Regions from separate parts of the Rahnella perminowiae genome, predicted to be linked through region 1. Evidence: predicted binding sites of a transcription regulator. Region 1 holds the regulator's gene; each other region holds the start of a gene.

What was found. The regulator PhoB, encoded in region 1, activates phosphate uptake and scavenging genes when phosphate is short. The targets are predictions, from matches to a motif close to CTGTCATAAAACTGNCNNAT.
Region 2: the regulator PhoB is predicted to act here: its motif matches at 1,074-1,093, upstream of J1781_RS13420 (phosphoethanolamine transferase).
Region 3: the regulator PhoB is predicted to act here: its motif matches at 1,086-1,105, upstream of phnC (phosphonate ABC transporter ATP-binding protein).
Region 4: the regulator PhoB is predicted to act here: its motif matches at 1,012-1,031, upstream of J1781_RS09785 (heavy metal response regulator transcription factor).

Annotation. Positions count from the first base shown of each region.
Region 1 covers NZ_JAFMOT010000179.1:61,458-63,664, forward strand. Annotated here, with positions in the region: gene sbcD (exonuclease subunit SbcD) at 1-320, opposite strand, end outside; gene phoB (phosphate response regulator transcription factor PhoB) at 548-1,237, shown strand; gene phoR (phosphate regulon sensor histidine kinase PhoR) at 1,260-2,207, shown strand, end outside.
Region 2 covers NZ_JAFMOT010000177.1:67,462-69,668, reverse strand. Annotated here, with positions in the region: gene J1781_RS13420 (phosphoethanolamine transferase) at 1-962, opposite strand, end outside; gene lpxA (acyl-ACP--UDP-N-acetylglucosamine O-acyltransferase) at 1,321-2,109, shown strand; gene J1781_RS13410 (DUF2891 domain-containing protein) at 2,153-2,207, opposite strand, start outside.
Region 3 covers NZ_JAFMOT010000156.1:29,864-32,070, forward strand. Annotated here, with positions in the region: gene dld (D-lactate dehydrogenase) at 1-939, opposite strand, end outside; gene phnC (phosphonate ABC transporter ATP-binding protein) at 1,146-1,982, shown strand; gene phnD (phosphonate ABC transporter substrate-binding protein) at 2,054-2,207, shown strand, end outside.
Region 4 covers NZ_JAFMOT010000171.1:9,409-11,615, reverse strand. Annotated here, with positions in the region: gene J1781_RS09790 (heavy metal sensor histidine kinase) at 1-256, opposite strand, end outside; gene J1781_RS09785 (heavy metal response regulator transcription factor) at 249-923, opposite strand; gene J1781_RS09780 (hypothetical protein) at 1,137-1,760, shown strand; gene J1781_RS09775 (cytochrome b/b6 domain-containing protein) at 1,787-2,207, shown strand, end outside.

The sequences.
Region 1 (2,207 bases):
GTGGCAATCACCCGCGTATTCAGGCAGGAAAGTAGCTCGCGTGATTCATTAAGTGTTGCGACGGAATCGTGGTTGCCAGCCAGTACCACCAGCTGACAGCCGGTTTGTTGTAATTCCACCACGAAGCGGTTATACAATTCGCGGGCATAACTGGGCGGTGATCCGGTATCGAAAATATCACCCGCGACAATCACGGCGTCGACCTGATGTTGCTGCACCTGACCGGTCAGCCAGCGCAGAAATGCCTGATGTTCGGCTGCACGGCTTTTGGTGAAAAAGTACTGGCCAAGATGCCAGTCTGACGTGTGGATCAGGCGCATGAGACTCCTGTATGAACCCTGGATGACGACAATGGGGCAAAGTATAAACGTCGGCGGGGGGAGATGTCCCCGATAAATCAGTCCAATTTCAGCGAGATGGCCGCTAATTATCTGTCATATTTGACTGTAATGAACCATTCTTTTCATTCATAAATCTGTCACAAAACTGACGCATAATGGCGCCCGCAATCAAATAAAAGATCGCTAACCTATTGGCAGGACCTACGATGGCTAGACGTATATTGGTGGTTGAAGACGAAGCTCCAATCCGTGAAATGGTGTGTTTTGTACTGGAACAAAATGGCTATCAGGCCGTAGAAGCTGAGGATTTTGATTCAGCGATTGGGCAGCTTGTTGAACCTTACCCTGAACTTATCCTGCTCGACTGGATGTTACCTGGCGGTTCCGGTATTCAGTTTATTAAGCATCTTAAACGTGAGGCGCTGACCCGCGAAATTCCGGTAATGATGTTGACCGCACGCGGTGAAGAAGAAGATCGGGTGCGTGGCCTCGAAGTCGGTGCCGATGATTACATCACCAAACCGTTTTCCCCGAAAGAGCTGGTTGCCCGCATTAAAGCGGTGATGCGTCGCATCTCGCCAATGGCGGTGGAAGAAGTGATCGACATGCAGGGTTTAAGCCTGGATCCCTCGTCTCACCGGGTGATGGCCAACGAACAGGCGCTTGATATGGGGCCGACAGAATTTAAGTTATTACACTTCTTTATGACGCATTCTGAACGTGTTTATAGCCGGGAACAGTTGCTCAATAACGTCTGGGGCACTAACGTTTATGTGGAAGATCGCACCGTAGACGTGCATATTCGTCGTTTGCGTAAGGCGTTGGAAACCAGCGGACATGACAGAATGATCCAGACTGTTCGTGGTACCGGATACCGTTTTTCAACGCGTTATTGAGTCCTCACAGCGGAGAATCTGTGTGCTAGAACGTTTGTCATGGAAACGATTGGCCGGCGAATTTTTTCTCTTTTGTCTGCCAGCGTTAATTCTCGGTATTTTCGTCGGTCATTTCGGCTGGCTCCTGTTTGTGTCGCTGGTTGCGGCACTGGGCTGGAATTATTACAACCAGCTCAAACTCTCTCACTGGCTGTGGCTTGACCGCAGTATTACGCCGCCGAACGGCCGCTGGAGCTGGGAGCCGCTGTTCTACGGGCTTAACCAGATGCAGATGCGCAACCGGCGTCGGCGTCGTGAATTAGGTCAGTTGATCAAACGTTTTCGCAGCGGTGCTGAATCGCTGCCAGATGCCGTGGTGCTGACCACGGAAGAAGGCAATATTTTCTGGTGTAACGGGCTGGCGCAGGATCTGCTCGGTTTCCGCTGGCCGGAAGATAACGGGCAACATATCTTCAACCTGCTGCGTTATCCGGAATTCCGGCTGTGGATCCAGACCCGCGATTTCAGCCGGGCGCTGAATCTGCAACTCAATAATGAGCATTACGTCGAGTTTCGCGTTATGCCTTATTCAGAAGGGCAACTGCTGATGGTGGCACGCGATGTCACACAGATGCGCCAGCTCGAAGGTGCACGGCGTAACTTCTTTGCTAACGTCAGTCATGAGCTGAGAACCCCGCTGACCGTATTGCAGGGATATCTGGAAATGATGGAAGACGCCAAACTGGAAGAACCTTTCCGCACCAAAGCACTGGATACCATGCAGGAACAGACGCGGCGAATGGACGGGCTGGTGAAGCAGTTGCTGACGCTGTCGAAAATCGAAGCTTCAGCGAATATTGATTTGCATGAGAAAGTCGATATTCCGGTGATGCTCGGTATGCTCGAACGTGAGGTGCAAACGTTAAGCAACGGCCGGCATGAGGTGGTGTTTCGCATTAATGACAAACTGAACGTCTTTGGTAATGAAGAT
Region 2 (2,207 bases), on a different contig from region 1:
TCTTTCCAGAATACTGAAACGCCGGCCTTATGCAGAATATCCAGCAAACCTTCACTGTTACGGGCGCGGTTGGCGTCGTAACTGGTGCGTTTCATGTTTGAGAACATGCACGGCACAGAAATTGCCGTTGCCGTACCGCATGACGTCATCTTCGTAAAGTACACCACGTCCGGAATGGCTTGCGTGTACTGATTGGTTGGTTTGGCGTATCCCTCATACGACTGATTTTGCGCCCGTGCTGTTTCCCCGATCACCAGGAACACCAGATTGGGTTTTTGCCCCGGTTGTTGTACCAGTTTTGCATCATTACCAAGAGTCCGGAACGGCATTTTCGGTGTGAAGTAACGGTGATTCATGTACTGGAACGCACTGTAAAGATAGTTGGTCGGTACGATTTCCAGATTCAGAGTGCGGTTGTTACGGCCAACGGAAGCATAATCTTTGTAAAAAACGCCGGCAATGGAAGCAACGACCAGCAATGAAATCACCATTGACACCAGGCGTACTCCCAGACGGCGCAGCAGTGTTTTTTCATAGCTGACCGGTGTCAGGAAAAGCAAAATCGCGGGCAAAACGCCGGTGAAGACAAACCACAGCACCACTTTCAGATTCAGGTATGAGGATGCTTCAGCAGATTGCGTCTCGAGGATATTCTCGATCATGCCGCGATCGAAAACGACCTGGAAGGTCATCATCGCGAAACTGGCGAGGGCACTGACCGGGAGCACGATAATGAAGAATGGCTTAAGCAACGGGCGAAAACTGAAAGGGGTGAACACAAAGTTCAGTGCGGCAAACAGCGCGACCGGTATGCTCAGGGCGAAAGCCAGATTGTATGCGGGCAGTGCATTTAAGATGCGGTAAAAATGCAACAAAATAGGTAAGTTAACCACAAAGGTAAAATACAGAGTCAGCAATAAAGTCAGCGTAAAGTAGCTGATCTTCGGAAATATATAGCGCAATGAAAACTCCCAACAAAATGACGGTAGCAGGGTTAATGTGAGGGAAAGATAACGTACGGAAATGAATATTCATAAGAATATTCATCCAAGCTTAAGAAAGCCTTAATCTACCCGTCATAAATCCTTCATCCTGCAGCGTTTCTGAAAAAGTTCAGAAAATATATAAAATATAAGAGACCGCCTTTTCTTGCATGAAGCCTTATGCTCACCGGCGTAGCGATGTGGATGTTCAACGAAACACCCTTTGTTTAAACCTCTCTGAGCGCGTTTCCCTCCGCTCATTTTGTCTTTCCCTGATTATGCCTGACCGGTTTAATTCATCACTGACTGTCTGCGGGCTGTCAGAAGGATATTCGTTTTGATCTCATCTTCGGCCATCATTGCGGCCAGCAGCATTATTGAACCCGGTGTGATTATTGGGCCGCGAGTGGTTATCGGGCCTTTTTGTGTTATTTCAGCGGGTGTGCAAATTGGCGAAGGAACATGCATTTCTTCGCATGTCATCATCAACGGCAATACCAAAATAGGTAGGGATAATCAGATTGGCAGAGGCTCATCCATTGGCGAAATCAGTCAGGATTTGAAATACGCCGGAGAACCTACCGGACTGGAAATCGGCAATGGAAACCAGATTGGCTGCCATGCCACATTACATCGAGGCACTGTACAGGGCGGCGGTATGACCCGGATAGGGCATCTGAATATTTTTGAGCGGGGTGTCCATCTCGGCCATGACTGCCAGGTGGGAAATGCCACGTTCATTGGCGAACATAGTGCTCTGGCAGGGCATGTTTTATTAGGTAATGATGCGCGGATTGATGCCCTGAGCGCAGTGCATCAGTTTTGTATTATTGGTGCGGGAGCCCGTTTGCTTGCCAATACGTGTGTGGTGCAGGATGTGCCGCCGTTTGTGATGGCAGGCGGAAACCGCGCGGTACCTAAAGGGATAAACGAGCAGACAGCAGAATTTTGCCGGGCTGGCAGTTCGCAGCAAAATATCATCCGCTATCTGTACGATTTGCTTTATCACCGGCAGGAAACGATTGAACGGGTAAAGTCAGAAATTGAGCGGCTCAGCACGGAATATCCGTTACTGTGCCACTTCAATGCTTTTTTCCTTCATTCAGCGCGCGGGATCATTCGTTAACGGGTTTACGGTAATCCTGCGGCTGAACAGAGGTGACGGGCTGTCAGGCTTCGAGTGCTAACAGGGCAAAGGTTGCCAGCCAGTGCTCGCCCATATAG
Region 3 (2,207 bases), on a different contig from region 1:
TTCGGTGATATCGAAAATATCCCGATGCATATATTCCCCGGCCACCGGAAGATTAACGAAATCACGCAGGATCTGACGACGTAATTCTGTCAACACCGCAGTGTCATTGGTGCCGATGTAAAAAACCTGCTGTTGTGTTTCTGCCGGAAAGGTATCCAGCCGTACGGCGAAAACGGCCAGTTTACCCGCACAACCGGATGCTTCAAATAAACGTCGTTCATCCGCGTTGAAACGCGATGGTGTATCCGCATCAACTTCGCGGACACGAGAAGCATAATCATGATCCGAGGCCAGGCGCTGATCATGCGTGATATCGGTTTCACGGTAATCGCCTCTTTCGAGACGTGTGAGGATTTCTTCCGGCGTTTCGCCAAGGTTAATTCCCAGATGGTTAATCAGTTGCAATTCACCCTGCACATCGATCTGCGCATACAACGCCATTTCGGTATATGCCGGTCCGCGTTTCACCAGCGATCCGCCGGAATTATTACAAATCCCGCCGACCACCGACGCGCCAATGCAGGACGAGCCAATCACCGAGTGCGGTTCGCGGTTGTAGGGTTTGAGGATCTTTTCCAGTTTGTAGAGCGTGCTGCCGGGAAAACCGATCACCTGATGGCCACCGTCGAGTAACTGGATCTGGTCCAGTTTCAGTGTGCTGAAAATAACAATGTCGCGGTCATAGTCGTCGCCGCTGGGCGTCGAGCCTTCGGTCAGGCCGGTATTGGCGGCCTGCATAATGACAATCTTATCGGCGGCGATACAGGCCTTGAGCAGTTGCCACTGTTGCAGCAGCGTTTGCGGAAAAACCACCGCCAGCGCTTTGCCGCCACCGGAGCGGAACCCTTTACGATAGCGTTCGGTATTGCTGTCGCCGGTCAACACGTGGCGGCTGCCTGCAATCTCTTTCAGCGCGGCGATGAGTGACTGATTATCCATTTCATCTTCCTTTTTTAATGTGATGCCATCTAATCATAGGTTTAAATGATACTTATTAAGTTAAACGTCATTCGGGATATGGGTTAGGTAATTTCACTTAATCTGTTGCATTTTTGTCATGCGCTGTCCATTAAATCGTCATTGATGTGTCATAAAACTCGCGCTTAATGAACGCCAGATAACGAAAGCAACCGAGAGACAGCATCATGGCTCAAGCTCAACTTAAGCTGGCACAGGCTGAATATCCTCAGACCGGGCCACAGCATCTGAACAAGGTTCTGGACGTCAAGGGTCTCGTGAAATCCTACAAATCAGGTCAGCGTGTCCTGAATGACATCAATTTTGATCTCCATGCCGGTGAATTCGTGGCGGTAATTGGCCGTTCCGGCGCAGGTAAATCCACTCTGCTGCATGTTCTCAACGGGACTATCCCGCTCACAGAAGGCAGTGTGGTATGCCATTACGAAAATGGCGAACAGCAGGAACTGGCAGGGCTGACCGGCAAAGCGTTGCGTCGCTGGCGCTCGTGTTGTGGCATGATTTTCCAGGATTTCTGTCTGGTACCTCGTCTTGATGTTCTGACAAATGTGTTACTGGGGCGTCTCAGTCACACCTCAACGTTCAAATCATTTTTTAATCAGTTCGACGACGAAGACCGTGCCCGTGCCATCTCTTTGCTTGAATGGCTGCACATGTTGCCGCATGCGTTGCAGCGTGCCGAAAACCTTTCCGGTGGCCAGATGCAGCGGGTAGCGATTTGTCGTGCGCTGATGCAGAACCCAAAAATTCTGCTGGCTGATGAACCGGTGGCGTCACTGGATCCGAAAAATACCCTGCGCATCATGAATGCGCTGAAAAAAGTCAGCGAAGAGAATATTGCCGTGATGGTCAATCTGCATTCGGTTGAACTGGTGAAAGATTATTGCACCCGCGTTATCGGCATCGCGAAAGGGCAGATTATTTTCGACGGACATCCGGATCAGTTAACTGATGATATTTTGCATCAGTTATACGGTGAAGAGCACGACGCTATAAACAGTTAAATAATAATGTTATTTATTTTTTTGCAGTGCTTATTTCTACTTTCACTCAATCTACACAAGGTCATTATTTCATGAAGAAGTTATTACGTCTGGCAGTCTTCGTAGCAGGTTCTTTTACCGCGATGCACAGCATGGCAGAAGATGCTCCTAAAGAATTAAACTTAGGTATTTTGGGCGGGCAGAATGCCACTCAGCAAATCGGTGATAATCAGTGTGTAAAAGATT
Region 4 (2,207 bases), on a different contig from region 1:
GCATATTTTCAAACAGGCCGGGATTACGGCTGAGCTGCGACAGCGGAAATTCGTTGGCAAGCAGATGACGGAAATACTGAACGCGGCCGCTGACCTGATAATCTGCACGGCGTACCAGTTCTTTATCCATCGAGTAATAGAGATAAAAACCAACAGCGCTGACGACCAGTGAGGCGATCAGCGCAAACAGTAAGGTGGCGCGAAGCGTCAGCGACATGCCGCGCTCAGGGAGTGGAGTAAATTGCCGATCAGTCATGTCGCACTTCGCACACATAACCAATCCCGCGCACGGTATGGATAAGTTTCACCTCAAAGGTGCGGTCAACTTTGCCACGCAGGCGCTTAATGGCAACATCCACCACGTTGGTATCGCTGTCGAAATTCATGTCCCAGACCTGTGAGGCGATCATCGTCCGCGACAGCACTTCCCCCTCGCGACGCATCAGCAACTGCAGCAACATGAATTCCTTGTTGGTCAGCGCAATGGCCTGATCCTGACGGGTGACACGACGGCGCAACACATCAAGATTCAGGTCTGCCACCGAATAGATATCGGGTTCGCGGGTGGCCGGGCGGCGCAGTAATGTACGGATACGCAACACCAGTTCGGTGAAGGAGAACGGCTTGATGAGATAATCGTCAGCGCCCAGTTCCAGCCCGTGAATGCGATCCTGCACCTCATCGCGGGCGGTGAGAAACAGCACCGGCACGTCGCTTTTTTTGCGCAGGACTTCCATCACCTGCCAGCCGTCCAGCCCCGGCAGCATAACATCGAGGATCACCGCATCGTAACCGTCTTCCAGCGCCAGAAACAGGCCATCAGCACCGTTACGCGCCAGATCCACGCTGTAACCTGCTTCTGTCAGTCCTTTTTTCAGGTAGTCGCCTGTACTGACATCGTCTTCAATCACCAGTATTCGCATTCAGGCCCCCAGCGCCGTATGACCATTCACCTAAAGAATGATTCATCTGAAAGTTTATCAGTTTCGTCAGTCATCTTTGATGACAATTTTGTCATCAATTTGTCATCAGCCAATACCGGTTTATCGTCCACTCTTAAGGAAGTTATCCATCACTGGCAGGTTCAGTGATTCATCTAACAGAATGAAATAACGCTGGAAAATGGAGAGTTAATTATGAATGCACCAACACGTATCGCTGGTTTGTTACTGGGTTCCCTGCTGATGTGCAGCGGAATGACATCCGCTTTTGCCGCCGATAATGTGATTAAACCCACACGCGGAACCATTGATTCAGTTAATGACTCATCAGTACAAATCACCACCCGTCAGGGTGAAAAACTTGACGTTAAACTGACCGATCAGACCAAAATCAATGCCGTCACCAAAGGCAACATCAGCGATATCAAAGCGGACAGCTTTATCGGGACGGCAGCCGTTCCGCAGGCTAACGGCACGCTGAAAGCGCTGGAGGTCCACGTCTTCGCACCCAGCCTGCGCGGCAGCGGTGAAGGCTTCAATCCGTTTGAATCCGCCGATGGCAAAATCAATACCATGACCAACGGCACCGTCGGCAAGCTGGTGAACAGCAACGGCCGCACCCTGACCGTGAAATATCACGATGCTGAGAAAACTGTCGTCGTGCCTGACGATGTGCCGGTTGTTCTGCTGGCACCGGGCGACCGCAGCCTGCTGAAACCGGGCACTAAAATCGTATTGTTTGCCATGAAAGATGACAAAGGTGCGCTGGTTGCCCGTGGTATTGCTGCCGGTAAAGACGGCATCGCGCCTCCGATGTAATCCGGCCAGTCAACAGGAGATTAAGCGTGAAACCTCAGCTCTCATTACCCCGAAAACGCCGGATCCATTCCTGGCCGGTTCGTATCTGTCATTGGATCAATGTGCTGGCAATGATCGGCATGGTGATGAGCGGCTGGGGGATTTATAACGCCGATCCGCTTTTCGCTTTCACTTTTCCGCAAAACACTACCCTCGGCGGCTGGCTGGGCGGCAATATAGCCTGGCATCTGGCGGTGATGTGGCTGCTGGCGGCTAATGCCCTGCTCTATCTGGTGTGGGGTATTTTCAGCGATCATTTCAGGCGTGACTTTTTTCCCTTTTCGCCCCGCTCTGTCTGGCGCGATACCGTTCGTGCACTGACATTCAGGCTCCCTCACAAGCCCGGTCAGTACAACGCCGTGCAAAAGCTGATGTACAGCGGAGTTTTATTGCTGGGCGCACTGCTGG